Regions from separate parts of the Pseudomonas sp. G2-4 genome, predicted to be linked through region 2. Evidence: predicted binding sites of a transcription regulator. Region 2 holds the regulator's gene; the other holds the start of a gene.
The links. The regulator FliA, encoded in region 2, starts transcription of late flagellar genes. The targets are predictions, from matches to a motif close to CTAAAGTTTNNNNNNNNNNNGCCGNTAA.
Positions count from the first base shown of each region.

Region 1 (8,379 bases), 2.1 Mb from region 2:
CAGCGACTGCATCAGTGCATGGGTCATCAGCCTCTAAGCAGAAAGCTTGCCATCTGTGCCCAAACCCCCTGATTTCAATCCTTTCAAGACTCTGCCGGCCTGCGCTGCGCGACGAACCGCAGCATTACGCACAACAACAGTGCGACGACACTCGACCTCATGCGCGAAAAGCGTGCACTCCTCGCTTGGAATGGACTATAGACACTGCGTGATACACTGCCCGCCATTGTTTTCAGGACACCTGCCATGCTTGCGCCCAAAGACCTCCTCGACGCCCTGAGCGGCCATGCCTCCCGCCTCTTGAGCGGCGACACTCCTCTGCCCAAAAGCGAAATCGAAAGCCAGTTCAAGGCCCTGCTGCAAAGCGGCTTCAGCAAGCTGGACCTGGTGAGCCGGGAAGAATTCGACAGCCAGATGGTCGTGCTTGCCCGAACCCGGGCACGGCTCGAGAGTTTGGAAACCAAGGTCGCGGAGCTGGAAGCGCGACTGGCTCCAGCACAGGAATAAGCCGCCCACCCGGCGACTCAACCACTCGCTGCCCCCATGGGTTGGCTCGGTGCCGACGTGCGCGGCAGCTCCAGGGTAAAGAGCGCCCCCTTACCCGGCCCCGCGCTCTGCGCCGTCAGATCGCCGCCCATCTCGTGCGCGGCCAAAATGCAGCTGTGCAGGCCGAAACCGTGGCCGTTGGCGCGCGTGGTGAAGCCGTGCTCGAACACCCGCGCAAGATTGTCCGGCGAAATCCCCTCGCCGTTATCCTCGACCTCAATCCGCACACGCTTATCGTCAATGGCTTTCAGGCGCAGGATAATTCGCGACGGTCGATCCGCGACCGAACCCAGCGCCTGCTTGGCGTTGTTGATCAGATTGACCAGGATCTGCAGCACTTTGTGCTTGTCCAGCGGCATCGTCGCAATATCGCTGAACTCCTTGACCAGCGTGACCTGGTGGCGCGCCAGGGACACGTCGCAGATGCGCACCACATCCTCGAGCAACTCTCGCAGCGAGCCCGGCTCCAGCACGCTGGAGTTGCCGGCATAGGACTGCTGGGTGGCGACGATTTCCTTGATATGGTCGATGCTCCTGGTCAACTTCGCCAACTCGCTGATCATGCTCTGCTGCTCGGCTGCCAGCGCCTCGGCCAGCTTGTCCAGATAGTCCGGCAGGACCCGGCCTTTCGGGTCGCTGCTGATGAAATCACCGAGGTCATCGGGGTGCTCCTTCATCAGCTGGACGACCTTGGCGACCCCAGGCCTTTTGGATGTGTGCACTTTCTCGTACAGAACCTGGGCTGAGACATTGACGCTATTGAGCACATTGCCCACGTTATGCAGCACGTTGGTGGCAATTTCCGCCATGCCCGCCCGGCGCGCGGTGGTGACCAGCTCGGCCTGCGCCTCTCGCAGCTCGTCGTTGACCTTGGCCAGTTGTTGCGGGCTGGGGATCTTCAAGGCCGCCGGCACCAGCCGGACCAGCAGGATGGCGGTAATCACCGACGCTATCGCCGTGATCACCTTGACCAGCGCCGACAGCCAGTAATAGGGCTGCCAGATGGTCAGGATCTCCATCACATGACTGGTTCCGCAGGCCAGGATAAACACGCCAAAAGCTGCCAGCATCCAGTCAAATGGCACGTCCTTGCGCCTGTGGATAAAGTAGATAAGCGTAAAGGGAATGGTGACGTAGGAGAGGGTGATCAAGCCATCGGCGATGACATTGGTCCACAGCAGATCAGGGCGCCACATGTAGCAATGCCCATGGGGCATAAAGCGTTTGTCGGCTAACAGAGCCAGCAGATCGTTCATGGCCACTTCCTCCCTGCGCCATTGATGCCGCCAAGTGCCGATGGGGCAAATCGCAGTCTAGCAGAGGGCCTGGCTCGTTCATTTTTGAGCGAGCAGATGGAGGCAAGCGGCCAAGCGCGTGCAATAGATCAGGGTGGAAACGAGCGTCACCCCGCAACATTCTGCCAAAATTTCCCCATCAATTACCGCACCACTGCATGCCCCCACGACTAACCTTCAAGAGCCGCAGGACGCGGCTCCCTATTCACTCAAGGAACGATTCATGTCGCTTGCCATTATCCATAGCCGCGCCCAGGTAGGGGTGGAGGCTCCTGCCGTTACTGTAGAAGTCCATCTGGCCAATGGCTTGCCGTCGCTGACGATGGTCGGCTTGCCGGAGGCGGCAGTGAAGGAAAGCAAGGACCGGGTGCGCAGCGCGATCATCAACTCAGGGCTGAATTTCCCGGCCAGGCGCATCACCTTGAACCTGGCGCCGGCGGATCTGCCCAAGGATGGCGGGCGGTTTGACCTGGCCATTGCGCTGGGGATCCTGGCCGCCAGCGTCCAAGTGCCCACCTTGACCCTGGACGATGTGGAATGCCTCGGCGAGTTGGCGTTATCCGGTGCAGTGCGACCGGTACGCGGGGTATTGCCCGCAGCGCTGGCAGCGCGCAAGGCCGGGCGCGCACTCGTGGTGCCATGGGAGAATGCCGAGGAAGCCTGCCTGGCGTCGGGACTGAAGGTGATAGCCGTGAGTCACCTGCTCGAAGCTGTGGCGCATTTTAATGGCCACACTCCGGTCGAAGCGTTTGTTTCCAACGGGCTGCTTTCCGCCAGCAAGCCCTACCCCGACCTGAGCGAAGTACAGGGCCAGGTCGGGGCCAAACGGGCGCTGCTGATCGCCGCCGCCGGGGCGCATAACCTGTTGTTCAGCGGGCCGCCGGGCACTGGCAAGACACTGCTGGCGAGCCGTTTGCCGGGGCTGTTGCCGCCGTTGGCGGAAAGTGAGGCGCTGGAGGTTGCGGCCATTCAGTCTGTCGCCAGTTGCGTGCCGTTGAGCCATTGGCCGCAGCGTCCGTTTCGCCAGCCACACCACTCGGCCTCCGGCCCGGCGCTGGTGGGAGGCGGGTCAAAACCGCAACCAGGGGAAATTACCCTAGCCCATCATGGCGTGCTGTTTCTGGATGAACTGCCGGAGTTCGACCGCAAGGTACTGGAGGTCCTGAGGGAGCCTCTGGAGTCGGGTCACATCGTGGTTTCTCGCGCCCGTGACCGTGTACGCTTTCCGGCACGCTTCCAATTGGTGGCGGCGATGAATCCCTGCCCCTGTGGATATCTTGGCGAGCCCAGCGGCCGTTGCTCGTGTACGCCGGACATGGTGCAGCGCTACCGCCATAAACTCTCCGGCCCCCTGCTGGATCGCATCGACCTGCACCTGACCGTCGCCCGGGAGGCCACGGCGCTGAATCCCAGGAGCGAACCCGGTGACGATACCGCCACCGTCGCCGAGCAAGTGGCCGAAGCCCGGGAGCGTCAGCAAAAACGCCAGGGCTGTGCCAACGCCTTCCTGGATCTGCCGGGGCTGCGCCGGCACTGCAAATTATCCACAACCGATGAAACGTGGCTGGAAACCGCTTGCGAGCGGCTGACCTTGTCGCTGAGAGCCGCCCACCGTCTGCTCAAGGTTGCCCGTACGCTGGCAGACCTTGAGCGGGCAGATCGAATCAGTCGGGAGCACCTGGCTGAAGCACTGCAGTATCGGCCCGCCACGTCTTGAAGTGCGTTATGGCTTGCTCAGGTCAACCAGCGGCGTTTCCCGTACCTCGGTTTTTTGACCGTTCTGGATGGCGTCGATGCGCTTGAGTGCTTTATCCACAGCGCCCTTGTCCGCCAACAGGCTGTAGTGAATCTGGAATTGCCTGTGCTCTTTCGGCCCAATAGTAGGCACCAAGCCCAGTGGCCGCTGGTACCGACGGTTATAGGAGAAACTGGTGCCAGGTTCCAGCCCGGTCACGTAGCCCTGGCCTTGTGTGTCGGTGTTTTTCCACAGGGAGAACACCGGAAGCGTACCGGTGTTGAAGCCTACCGACACACCAAGGCTACCGGCCTTGTTGTGCAGGACGGTGAGCGTATCGCCCTTGGCGTCAGCGTAGGGCACGACGTTATAAACGGTTTCGTCGTAATCCTTGGTGGGGGCCCGGTAAGTTTGCCAATCAGGCAAATCGCCCTTGGCCTTGTCGTTGAACGGCGAGACCTGCTTGACCGGCGCCACGAAACGCGCGCCCTGCTCCAGGAAAGGTGTGCTGAAGTTGCTGTGGTAGAGCGCCTGGTATTCCTTCGGATAATCGCCGTTATTGGTCAACGTGTCGCTGAGGGCGAAAGTCACGCTGCCGGGCTCGGTAACCAGCTCGGTCTGCACCGAGAAGTCGACCTTCTTGAAGGCCTGCTCCTTCAACTCGCCTTTCAGGGTGATGGCGTACGGAGGCTTTTCATCGATGTGCACGGTGACCTTGTTGGCCGGGATGTTGGCCGCACGACCATGCAGGGTCAGCAGTTCACCGTTGTCCATGCCGGGATGACCGACCCATTCGTAGCCACAGCGAGTCACCAGCTCATTGAAACCTTCGAGCCAGCCCAACCCACCGCGACCATTGAGCTCGATGAACGCCGGATTGACCACTTCCTTGACCGGCGAATCCCAACCCATGCGCACATTCCCGACCGACGCCTGCAGGACATTCATGCCGCGGGTCGGGACAACCGAAAGCTTCATGGTGCCGTTGTCGATATCAACGATGCTGACGCCCTCTTGCCGGCCACCGTGCAGGGTGCGCATCGTCACGGAAAAAGGTTTGTCGGTTTTCACGCCAAGCTGCTGGCTGGTGATTTGCCAGGGCTGAGCCGCTTTATCGGTATCGAGCAGGACATAGTCCCAAGCCATGGCATGGGAGGCAGCGCCCAGGGCGCTAAGGGCAACGAGGAGTTTGAGCGAAGTCATGGACACGGCCTTTTATTGGAGTTGTGCGGTTTTTATAGACTTGAAGAAACGTTTCAGCAAGCCTAAAAACAGCAATTTCCGTAAAAAAGGAAGAATCGTAGACAGGTACTTTGCGAGAGCGGACTCGTGAAACGGTGGGTCGGTGGGGTGAAGAAGTGGGCAGTGCCGGCGCCTTCGCGAGCAAGCTCGCTCCCACAGTGATCCCGGGCGGTCGCGAGAAGTGTGTCGCGGCAGTTTCCTAGTGGGAGCGAGCTTGCTCGCGATGCGGTGGTGCAGCTGGCGGGGATATTGGTTGTGCCGCCATCACCAGCCCGCCCCACAATGGGTTCGGGCGAGCTGGTTCGCGACGGGTTTCAGAATGCCTCAGCGGAACCGATCGACCTCTTGGCGCAAGTCCTGGGCCAGTTTTTCCAGTTCCTTGGCGGTGACCGCCAGGTTCGAGACCACCTGACGCTGTTCGCTGTTCGCCATGGCGATGCTTTGCAGGTTGCTGCTGAGCAAGGTCGCGGTACTGCTTTGCTCTTGGGTCGCGGTGGTGATTGCCGCGAATTGCTGGCCGGCGGAGCGGCTCTGTTCGTCGATACGCTCCAAGGCCGAGGCCACGTTGGCGTTGCGCGACAAACCTTCCTGCATCAAGAGCTTGCCTTGCTCCATTGTGCTGATGGCATTGCCGGTTTCCTGCTGGATGCTGCTGATCATGCCGGAAATTTCGTCAGTGGCCTGACGGGTGCGGGACGCCAGGCTGCGAACTTCGTCAGCCACCACCGCGAAACCACGCCCCTGCTCACCCGCACGCGCCGCTTCGATGGCGGCGTTCAAGGCCAGCAGGTTGGTCTGCTCGGCGATCGAGGTGATCACCCCGACGATTCCGCCGATCTCCTGGGAACGCTGGCCCAAGGTGTTGATGACCGTAGCGGTGCTATTCAGCGCGCCGGCAATTTGCTCCAGGGACGACGAGGCTTCGCCCATCGAGGTACGACCGATCTGAGTCTGCTGGGCGTTTTCCTGGGCCAGACGCTGGGTGTTGCCCATGTTATCGGCGATATCCAGCGAGGTAGCGCTGAACTCTTCCACCGCGCCAGCCATGCTGGTGATTTCCCCGGACTGCTGCTCCATCCCTTCGTACGCGCCGTTGGACAACCCGGATAGGGCCTGGGCACGGCTGTTGACCTCTTGCGAGGCCTTGCGGATGTGCTCGACCATGGTCGACAGGGCCTGGCTCATCTGATTGAAAGCACGAGCCAACTGGCCGATTTCATCATGGCTCGACACATTCAAGCGCACGCTCAGATCGCCGGCGCCCAACGCTTCGGCCTGACGCACCAGATCCCCCAACGGCGCCAGCTTGCTGCGCAGCAGCCACACCGCCGCGCCAACCGCCAGCAACATTGCCAACAGGCTGCCAATCGCCAGTTGCGTACCGACGCTCCAGGTCACGGCGCGAATTTCGGTTTTCGGCATGCTTGCCACCACCGCCCACGGCCCGTCGGCGAATGACACGGCGACGCTGTAGAAGTCTTCGGCGGTGTCACTCCAGAACGCACCCTTACCCGGCTTCTTGACCAGCCCAACCGTAGTCGTAGCGGCCTGATCCAGCGCTTGCACGCCCGCCGGCGGTACCAACCACTTGTTCTGCTCGTCCAGCAAGGCCAGCGAACCGGTCTGGCCGATGCGGAAGCGCTTGAGGTTCTCAAACTGCGCGTTTTGCGCATCGGTGTAATCGAACCCCACATACAACACGGCAATGATCTTACCGCTGCTGTCGCGTACGGGTGTGTACTGCGACATGTAGAAACGCCCGAAAAGCAGGGCCCGACCGATGTAGCTCTGCCCGCTGATCACCGGACCGTAGGCTGGTCCGGCACGGTCGAGCACGGTACCGATGGCCCGGGTACCGTCCTGTTTACTGACTGAGGTACTGACGCGGATGAAATCATCGCCGCTGCGCACGAATACCGTGGCAACCCCGGCGGTCATTGCTTTGAAGTCATCAACTTCCTTGAAGTTGTTGTTCAACACTTCGCCACCCAGGCTCAAGCCAGGCGTCTGTACACCCGCCACGGTTACCGGCTGGTCCGGATGCACGCTCAAGCCCGCGCTAAAGCGCTTTTCGAACAAACCAGCCAATCGCTGAGTGCTCTCGCGCAAGGTGCTGTGGAACGTATTGAGCTGATCGGCCATCAGGCGTGCTTCGCTGGCCAGGTGTTCTTCGCGGGTGGCAAGGTTGGCAGTATCCAGCGAGCGCAGGGCAAAGACAGTACTGCCGGAGATGACGATCGCCAATATCACGGCTAGGGCAAGGCCTAGCTGTGAGGCGATCCGGGCACGGGGTTGAGACATGACGGCTCCTGGCCGAGAGACCGGATCATTCTGATCACGTCGCGCACTCGGCATTCAATTCGGGTGGTGAATAGGTAGCCCTTTCTAATACGAAAGTACTACCTCTCACATTCGGCGGCAAAACCGAATACTTGAGCGGCGTGGAAGGAATAACATCATATAGCCATCATTTACGCTGCAACGTTTCAGCCAAGACGCTCTACATCAGGCAGTTGCATGGCCTTCACTTCGCCTTGGAGAAAATCGCTGAGCCGACGCAAACGTTCACCTCCGGGCCGGGTTTTCGGCCAGACGAGGTAATAGTGCTCACCGCTGGCTACGGCGGTCGGCCACGGCAGGCTCAAGCGGCCCTGGGCGACGTCCTCGGCCACCATCAGCAGGTCACCCATGGATACACCATAACCGCGGGCCGCCGCGATCATGCCCAGCTCCAACGTATCGAACACCTGCCCGCCCTTGAGCGAGACCTTGTCAGACAGCCCCATGCGTTGCAGCCAGTTGCGCCAGTCACGGCGATCCGGCGTGGGGTGCAGCAGCTCGGCGGCGGCCAAGCGCGCCACATCCCAGGGCTGGTCGTTCAACAGGTTCGGCGCGCCCACCGGGATCAGTTCCTCGGGGAACAGCAAACTGGCCTCCCAGTCTGCGGGAAAGTGCCCGTTGCCCAGCAGGACAGCGCAATCGAAGGGTTCGGTATTGAAGTCCACCGCATCAATATCCATCCAGGCGCTGGTCAATTGCACCTCGTTGCCGGGCTGCAGATGCCGGAACCGACTCAGGCGCGCCAGCAGCCAACGCATGGTCAGGGTCGAGGGCGCTTTCATGCGCAGGATGTCGTCTTCGCCATGCAATGTATGACAGGCCCGCTCCAGCGCCATGAACCCTTCACGCACGCCCGGCAGCAGCAACCGCGCCGCCTCGGTCAGTTGCAGATTGCGGCCGCTACGCTGGAATAGCCGACAGGCAAAGTGCTCTTCAAGCGTACGGATATGCCGGCTGACCGCACTTTGAGTAATCGACAGCTCTTCAGCAGCCCGGGTGAACGAGCTGTATCGCGCCGCCGCTTCAAAGGCTCGCAACGCATAAAGAGGAGGGAGACGACGAGACATCGGGAAAGCTCCTATAGCCTTTGGCGAACCCCACCAGAAAGTTTTTCAGTATGAGTTTTAATCATGTCAGCGATCTTTTTTATCCTTTTGTGCAAATCGTCGCAAGCGCCGAGAATCATCGCTTTACTGCCTTGTTTGGACATGGAGTGTGATG
Region 1 covers NZ_CP125957.1:6,296,014-6,304,392, forward strand. Annotated here, with positions in the region: gene QNH97_RS27775 (accessory factor UbiK family protein) at 247-507, shown strand; gene QNH97_RS27780 (sensor histidine kinase) at 525-1,802, opposite strand; gene QNH97_RS27785 (YifB family Mg chelatase-like AAA ATPase) at 2,065-3,558, shown strand; gene QNH97_RS27790 (aldose 1-epimerase family protein) at 3,565-4,779, opposite strand; gene QNH97_RS27795 (methyl-accepting chemotaxis protein) at 5,143-7,119, opposite strand; gene QNH97_RS27800 (LysR substrate-binding domain-containing protein) at 7,305-8,225, opposite strand; gene QNH97_RS27805 (NorM family multidrug efflux MATE transporter) at 8,377-8,379, shown strand, end outside.
Region 1: a site for FliA is predicted at 7,228-7,255, ahead of QNH97_RS27795 (methyl-accepting chemotaxis protein). Genes of this name have one in related genera too.

Region 2 (8,379 bases):
CGGGTACATGTCCCGCAGTACGCGCAGGGTGCCCAGGGACGCCTGGGTGCGACGGTCGAACAGGGTCGGCACGATGCTGAAGGCTAGCGATTGCTTTCGCGAGCGGTTGATCATCGCCAGCGTATTGACCATACGCTCGAGGCCCTTGACCGCCAGGTGCTCGGTTTGCACCGGGATCACCAGTTGCTGGCTGGCCGCCAAGGCGTTGACCATCAGCAAACCGAGCAACGGCGGACTGTCGATGATCGCATAATCGAAATCCTGCCACAGCTGCGCCAGACTCTTGGCGATGACCAGGCCCAAGCCGCTCTGTCCGGGCGACTGCCGTTCAAGGGTGGCCAGGGCTGTGCTCGACGGCAACAGGGAAATCCGCTCGTCGCTGGTGGACAACAGCAACTGTCCCGGCAGGCCCTCAGGCACGACGCCCTTGTGCAGGAACAGGTCGTAGTTGCTGTGCTCCAGGCTGTCGGGATCGTAACCAAAATAGCTGGTCATCGAGCCGTGGGGGTCCAGATCGACCATGACCACGCGCTTGCCCGCCTCGGCCAGCAATCCGGCTAAAGCGATGGAAGATGTGGTTTTACCCACACCACCTTTTTGATTGGCAACTGCCCAGACTCTCATTCGGATCGTTCCTCCCGGCCGAAACAGACTCGGCCGAGAAATAGCTCGGTTATAAAGCGGGTGACGGAGAATTGACGGAGCTCTGTCGTCCCGGCGACTTGACCGAGGTCGGTGCAGTTTGTGTGCCAGCACGCTTCAATGCTGCGTCCGGCTTTGCATTAGCCGTACCGGTACCGGTCAGGCTGCGGCGCACATCGAGGTTTCGCGACACCACCAGCACCACGCGACGGTTACGTGCACGCCCCTCGGCCGTGGCGTTATTGGCCACCGGCTGGAACTCGCCATAGCCCACCGACGCCAGGCGACCGGGGTTCACACCCTGCATCGCCAGCATGCGCACGATACTCGCCGAACGGGCCGAGGACAGCTCCCAGTTGGTTGGGTACTGCGCGGTACGGATGGGTTGGTCGTCAGTGAAGCCTTCGACATGGATCGGGTTGTCGAACGGTTTCAGGATCGCCGCCACCTTATCGATGATGTTGAACGCCATGTCGCTGGGCATGGCATCGCCGCTGCCGAACAACAGGCTGGAGTTGAGTTCGATCTCGACCCACAACTCATTGCCGCGCACCGTCATCTGGCTGGAGCTGATCAGGTCGCCAAACGCCGCGCTGATGTCGTCGGCGATGCTTTTCAGCGGGTCGCTGCCACCTGCGATACCGGCATCGATCTGCTCGGCATCCCTGACCAGCGGCTTGGCCGGCGTCGTTGTCTTGGGCCGTTCATCGCCAATGGGGATGGGCTTGAGGGCACGGTCGGAATCAGTGAACACACCGATCAGCGCCTCGGAAATCACCTTGTATTTGCCCTCGTTGACCGACGAGATCGAATACATGACCACGAAGAAGGCGAACAACAGCGTGATGAAGTCGGCGTAGGACACCAGCCAGCGTTCATGATTGACGTGTTCTTCACGATGCCTGCGACGTGCCATTTTCCATATCCCCCATCAGTCCATGAAGCCCTGGAGCTTCAACTCAATGGAACGCGGGTTTTCACCTTCGGCGATCGACAGGATCCCTTCCAGCAACATTTCGCGATACCGCGACTGGCGCAACGCGATGGACTTGAGCTTGGCGGCGATCGGCAACAACACCAGGTTGGCACTCGCCACGCCATAGATCGTGGCAACGAAGGCCACGGCGATGCCGCTGCCCAGTTGCGACGGATCGGCCAGGTTGCCCATCACATGAATCAGGCCCATCACCGCACCGATGATGCCGATGGTCGGCGCATAGCCGCCCATGCTTTCGAAAACTTTGGCCGCTTCGATGTCGCGGCTCTCCTGGGTGTAGAAATCCACTTCCAGGATGCTGCGGATGGCTTCTGGCTCGGCACCGTCGACTAGCAACTGCAGGCCCTTGCGCGAGTAGCTGTCGGGTTCGGCATCGGCCACCCCTTCCAGGCCCAGCAAGCCTTCCTTACGCGCGGTCAGGCTCCAGTTCACCACCCGATCGATACCGCCGGCCAAGTCCACGCGCGGCGGGAACAGAATCCAGATCAGCACCTGCATGGCACGCTTGAAAGCACTCATGGGCGACTGCAACAACGCGGCACCGACGGTGCCACCCACCACGATCAACGCCGCCGGGCCGTTGGCCAGCGCGCCCAGGTGACCGCCTTCCAGATAATTACCGCCAATGATGGCGACAAACGCCATGACGATGCCGATCAGGCTGAGCACATCCATTACAGGCACGCCTCGACCAGGTGTCTGCCGATGTCATCCAGCCCGTACACCGCGTCGGCGAGGTCCGCTTTCACGATGGCCATTGGCATGCCGTAGATCACGCAGCTGGCTTCGTCCTGGGCCCAGATCGCACTGCCGCCCTGCTTGAGCAGACGCGCGCCTTCACGACCGTCAGCGCCCATGCCGGTGAGTACCACCGCCAGAACTTTGTCACCGTAGGACTTGGCTGCGGAACCGAAGGTAATGTCCACACAAGGCTTGTAGTTCAAACGCTCGTCGCCCGGCAGGATTTTCACCGCGCCGCGGCCATCGATCATCATCTGCTTGCCACCGGGCGCCAGCAATGCCAGGCCAGGGCGCAGGATGTCACCATCCTCGGCTTCCTTGACACTGATGTTGCACAGCTTGTCCAGACGCTCGGCGAAAGCCTTGGTGAAGGCGGCGGGCATGTGTTGGATCAGCACGATGGGGGCCGGAAAATTGGCCGGCAACTGGGTCAGGACCCGTTGCAGCGCCACCGGGCCACCGGTGGACGTACCGATAGCGACCAGCTTGTAGGCTTTGCGCTTGGGTGCCGGTGACGATGTACTGGCGGGCGCCGACCGAGTTGGCGCAGGCGCAGGCGCGCTGCGCACGGGTGCAGGATTGAAACCGCCCGACGCCGCCGGGGCTGGCGCAGGGCTGGGCGCAGGAGCCGGAGCAGGCGCGCTGTAGGCACCGACACGCCGGTTGCTGCGGGAAATGCTATGGACCTTCTCGCACAGCAACTGCCGAACCTTGTCAGGGTTGCGCGAAATGTCTTCGAAGTTCTTCGGCAGGAAATCCACCGCCCCGGCGTCCAGCGCATCGAGGGTTACCCGGGCGCCTTCATGGGTCAGGGACGAGAACATCAATACGGGGGTCGGGCAGCGCTGCATGATGTGCCGCACGGCCGTGATGCCATCCATCATCGGCATCTCATAGTCCATGGTGATCACGTCTGGCTTGAGCGCCAGCGCCTGATCGATTGCCTCTTTGCCGTTAGTCGCCGTACCGACGACTTGAATACTCGTGTCCGCCGAAAGAATTTCCGAGACACGGCGGCGGAAAAAACCCGAATCGTCCACCACCAGGACTTTAACTACCATAAACACTCCGTTAGACGAGGCGCGGCGCTGGGCCACGCCCCTCCAGAATCAAATACGCCGAGCGGCGTAACGCTTGAGCATGCTTGGCACATCGAGAATCAACGCGATGCGACCGTCGCCGGTGATGGTGGCGCCGGACATGCCCGGGGTGCCCTGGAGCATCTTGCCCAACGGCTTGATGACCACTTCTTCCTGGCCCACCAACTGGTCGACCACGAAGCCGATCCGCTGGGTGCCCACCGAAAGGATCACCACGTGGCCTTCGCCCTGCTCCACATGAGCCGCAGAGCTGACCAGCCAGCGCTTGAGGTAGAACAGCGGAAGTGCCTTGTCCCGAACGATCACCACTTCCTGGCCGTCCACCACGTTGGTGCGCGACAGGTCGAGGTGGAAGATTTCGTTGACGTTGACCAGCGGGAAGGCGAACGCCTGGTTGCCCAGCATCACCATCAGGGTCGGCATGATCGCCAGGGTCAGCGGGACCTTGATGACGATCTTCGAGCCCTGGCCCTTGGTCGAGTAAATGTTGATCGAACCGTTGAGCTGGGAAATCTTGGTTTTCACCACGTCCATGCCCACGCCACGGCCCGATACGTCGGAAATCTCGGTCTTGGTCGAGAAGCCCGGGGCGAAGATCAGGTTGTAGCACTCGGTGTCGCTCAGGCGGTCGGCGGCATCCTTGTCCATCACACCGCGTTTCACCGCGATGGAACGCAGCACGTTCGGGTCCATGCCTTTACCGTCGTCGGAGATCGACAGCAGGATGTGGTCGCCCTCCTGCTCGGCAGCCAGGATCACCTTACCGCTACGAACCTTGCCCGACGCTTCACGCTCTTCCGGCGATTCGATGCCGTGGTCGACCGCGTTGCGCACCAAGTGGACCAGTGGGTCAGCCAGGGCCTCGACAAGGTTCTTGTCCAGGTCGGTTTCTTCACCCACCAGTTCCAGGTTGATTTCTTTCTTGAGCTGGCGAGCCAGGTCACGAACCAGGCGTGGGAAACGCCCGAAGACTTTCTTGATTGGCTGCATCCGGGTCTTCATGACCGCCGTCTGCAGATCGGCCGTGACCACGTCGAGGTTCGACACGGCCTTGGACATGGCTTCGTCCTGGCTGTTGAGGCCCAGGCGCACCAGGCGGTTACGCACCAGCACCAGTTCGCCGACCATGTTCATGATCTCGTCCAGGCGTGCAGTGTCGACCCGAACCGTGGTCTCGGCTTCGCTGGCCGGTTTTTCCGCTGGCGCCGCCGCAGGAGCACGGGCGGCTGCAGGAGCAGCAGCCGGGGCAGGCTTGGGGGTTTCGGCCTTGGGTGTCTCAGCCTTGGGCTCGGGAGCTTTGGCAGCCGGCTTTGGCGCAGCCTTGGCCACCGACGCGGCAGCGGCAGGTGCTGCGGCAGCCGTACCGACTTCAGTGAACTTGCCTTTGCCGTGCAGTTCATCGAGCAGCGATTCGAATTCGTGGTCGCTGATCAGGTCGCTGCCAGCCGCGGCGGCAGCCGGCTTGGCCGGCTTTGGCGCGGAAGCGATGGCCGAATCCAGCGCGTCAACGGCAAACGTGCCCTTGCCGTGCAACTGATCGAGCAAGGCTTCGAATTCGTCGTCGGTGATGTCGGAGTTGTCGCCCGCCGCTTTCGGGGCGGCCGGGGCCGCCGCTGGAACGACTGCATCTGGAGCGAACTGGCCTTTGCCATGCAACTGATCGAGCAACGACTCGAACTCGTCGTCGGTGATTTCATCACTGCCGGCGGCAGTCGCACTGGCGGCCGGAGCAGCAGGGGCTACCGGCGCAGCAGGGGCCTCGGCTTGGGCCTTGACGGCGTTCAACGAGTCCAGCAACTGTTCAAATTCGTTATCGGTGATGTCGCCCGATTCCTCGGCGACCGGTTCTTCAACGGCCGCCTCGGCAACCGGAGCGGCTTCGTCAGCCGATTGCGGCTCCGCCAGGCGTGCCAGCGCGGCGAGCAACTCAGGGGTGGCAGCGGTGATCGGCGAGCGCTCGCGCACTTCGGTGAACATGCTGTTGACCGCATCCAGTGCTTCAAGCACCACATCCATCAGTTCCGAATCAACGCGGCGTTCACCCTTGCGCAGGATGTCGAACACGTTCTCGGCAATGTGGCAGCACTCCACCAGCTCATTGAGCTGGAGGAAGCCGGCGCCTCCTTTTACAGTGTGGAAACCGCGAAAAATTGCATTGAGCAAGTCTGCATCATCCGGTCGGCTTTCCAGCTCGACCAGTTGCTCAGACAGTTGCTCTAGAATCTCGCCGGCCTCAACCAGGAAATCCTGAAGGATCTCTTCATCGGCGCCGAAGCTCATTAATGGCTGCTCCTAAAACAGGGCTAAAACTCAGAATCCAAGGCTGGACAGCAAATCGTCCACATCGTCCTGACCGGACATAACGTCTTCTCTTTTATCGGCATGAATCTGCGGACCTTCACCCTGCGAGAGATGTTTTTGTGGATCTTTTTCAGCAAGGATCGCTTCACGGTCGTGTTCGATGCCTGCAAAGCGGTCGACCTGGCTGGCCATCAACACCAGTTTGAGCAGATTGCTTTCCACTTCGGTGACCAATTGGGTCACGCGCTTGATCACCTGACCGGTCAGGTCTTGATAGTCCTGAGCCAGCAGAATGTCGTTGAGATTGCTTGCTACCGCACGGTTATCGGTGCTGCTACGCGTCAGGAAACCGTCGACCCGACGGGCCAGCTCGCGAAACTCTTCAGCGCCGACTTCGCGACGCATGAACCGGCCCCAGTCGGTGCTCAAGGCCTGGGCTTCCTCGCTCAGACCATTGACCAGCGGCGTTGCGCTTTCCACCAGGTCCATGGTGCGGTTGGCTGCGGCCTCGGTCAGCTTGACCACATAACCCAGGCGCTCGGTGGCGTCGGTGATCTGCGAGACTTCCTCGGCCTGCGGCATATGCGGGTCGATCTGGAAATTGACAATCGCGCTGTGCAGTTCACGCGTGAGCTTGCCCACTTCCTGATACAGACCACGGTCACGGGTCTGGTTGAGCTCATGGATCATTTGAACCGCGTCGCCAAAACGGCCTTTTTCAAGGCTGTCGACCAGTTCGCGGGCATGTTTTTTCAGGGTCGATTCAAAATCGCCCATTGAAGATTCGTTATCCATAGCTCCCCCGTGTCGCGGTTAACCGATGCGTTCGAAGATTTTCTCGATCTTCTCTTTCAACGCCTGGGCCGTGAAGGGTTTGACCACATAGCCGTTTACACCGGCCTGAGCCGCTTCGATGATCTGCTCGCGCTTGGCTTCGGCAGTCACCATCAGCACGGGAAGGTGCTTGAGTTTTTCGTCGGCGCGCACATGGCGCAGCAAGTCGATACCGGTCATGCCGGGCATGTTCCAGTCAGTCACCAGAAAGTCGATGCTCCCGCTGTTGAGGACCGGAATGGCAGTGGTGCCATCGTCGGCCTCGACCGTGTTGGTGAACCCAAGGTCACGCAACAGGTTTTTTATGATCCGCCGCATCGTTGAGAAGTCATCAACGATGAGGATTTTCATGTTCTTGTCCAATTCGACCTCCAAGCAGTCTTAAACGCGCCCAGCACCTGAACGCGCCATTTCAATCAATCCGGCACAACACTCGACAACGGTCTGGAGCACAACGGATGGAGACTGGCGCAATGCATGCCAAACCAGCCCCGTTCGCAGTGTCCCCACACTGCAATCAGCGCGCTCGCCACTCCCCCAAACGCCCCCGCAAACGGGCCGCGCACTGGCTGTGTAACTGGCTGACCCGCGATTCGCTGACCCCCAGGACCTCACCGATTTCCTTGAGGTTCAGCTCTTCGTCGTAGTACAGCGCCAAGACCAGTCGCTCACGCTCCGGCAAATTGGCAATCGCATCCGCCAGCGCGCTCTGGAAACGTTCATCTTCCAGGTCACGCGATGGCTCCATGTGAGCACTCGCGCCGTCCTCGTGCAGCCCTTCGTGTTCGCCGTCCTGCAGCAGGTCGTCGAAACTGAACAGGCGACTGCCCAAGGTATCGTTCAAAATCCCGTAATAATCATCGAGACTCAATTGGAGTTCGGCCGCAACCTCGTGATCTTTAGCGTCACGCCCGGTTTTAGCTTCAATAGCGCGAATCGCATCACTGACCATACGGGTATTACGGTGCACCGAACGCGGCGCCCAATCGCCCTTGCGGACTTCATCGAGCATCGCCCCACGGATGCGAATACCGGCATACGTCTCGAAACTGGCGCCCTTGCTCGCGTCGTATTTGTTCGACACTTCGAGCAGGCCGATCATGCCGGCCTGGATCAAGTCCTCGACCTGAACACTGGCCGGCAACCGCGCCAGCAAGTGATAGGCGATACGCTTGACCAGGGGCGCATAACGCTCGATCAGTTCGTATTGGGCGTCCCGTGCCGATTTTTTGTAGAGATGGTTGTAACCGCTGGCAGTCATAGCACGGGCCCTGCTGTTTGTTGCACAAGACGCTCGACGAAAAATTCCAGATGCCCGCGAGGGTTGGCCGGCAGTGGCCAGGTATCCACCTTTTGGGCGATAGCCTTGAACGCCAGCGCACATTTGGAACGGGGAAAGGCTTCATAAACGGCGCGTTGCTTCTGGACGGCCTTGCGTACGCTTTCGTCGTAGGGCACTGCGCCGACGTACTGTAGGGCAACATCCAGGAAACGATCCGTGACCTTCGTCAACTTAGCGAACAGATTGCGCCCTTCCTGCGGGCTCTGGGCCATGTTGGCCAGGACGCGGAAGCGGTTCATGCCGTAGTCACGGTTCAATAATTTGATCAGGGCGTAGGCGTCGGTGATAGACGTCGGTTCGTCGCAGACCACCAGCAGCACTTCCTGGGCGGCGCGGACGAAACTGACGACCGAGTCACCGATACCGGCAGCCGTATCGATCACCAGCACATCGAGGTTGTCACCGATGTCGCTGAAGGCCTG
Region 2 covers NZ_CP125957.1:1,740,613-1,748,991, reverse strand. Annotated here, with positions in the region: gene QNH97_RS07790 (ParA family protein) at 1-624, opposite strand, end outside; gene motD (flagellar motor protein MotD) at 674-1,558, opposite strand; gene QNH97_RS07780 (flagellar motor protein) at 1,574-2,314, opposite strand; gene QNH97_RS07775 (protein-glutamate methylesterase/protein-glutamine glutaminase) at 2,314-3,441, opposite strand; gene QNH97_RS07770 (chemotaxis protein CheA) at 3,490-5,760, opposite strand; gene QNH97_RS07765 (protein phosphatase CheZ) at 5,791-6,576, opposite strand; gene QNH97_RS07760 (chemotaxis response regulator CheY) at 6,595-6,966, opposite strand; gene fliA (RNA polymerase sigma factor FliA) at 7,133-7,876, opposite strand; gene fleN (flagellar synthesis regulator FleN) at 7,873-8,379, opposite strand, start outside.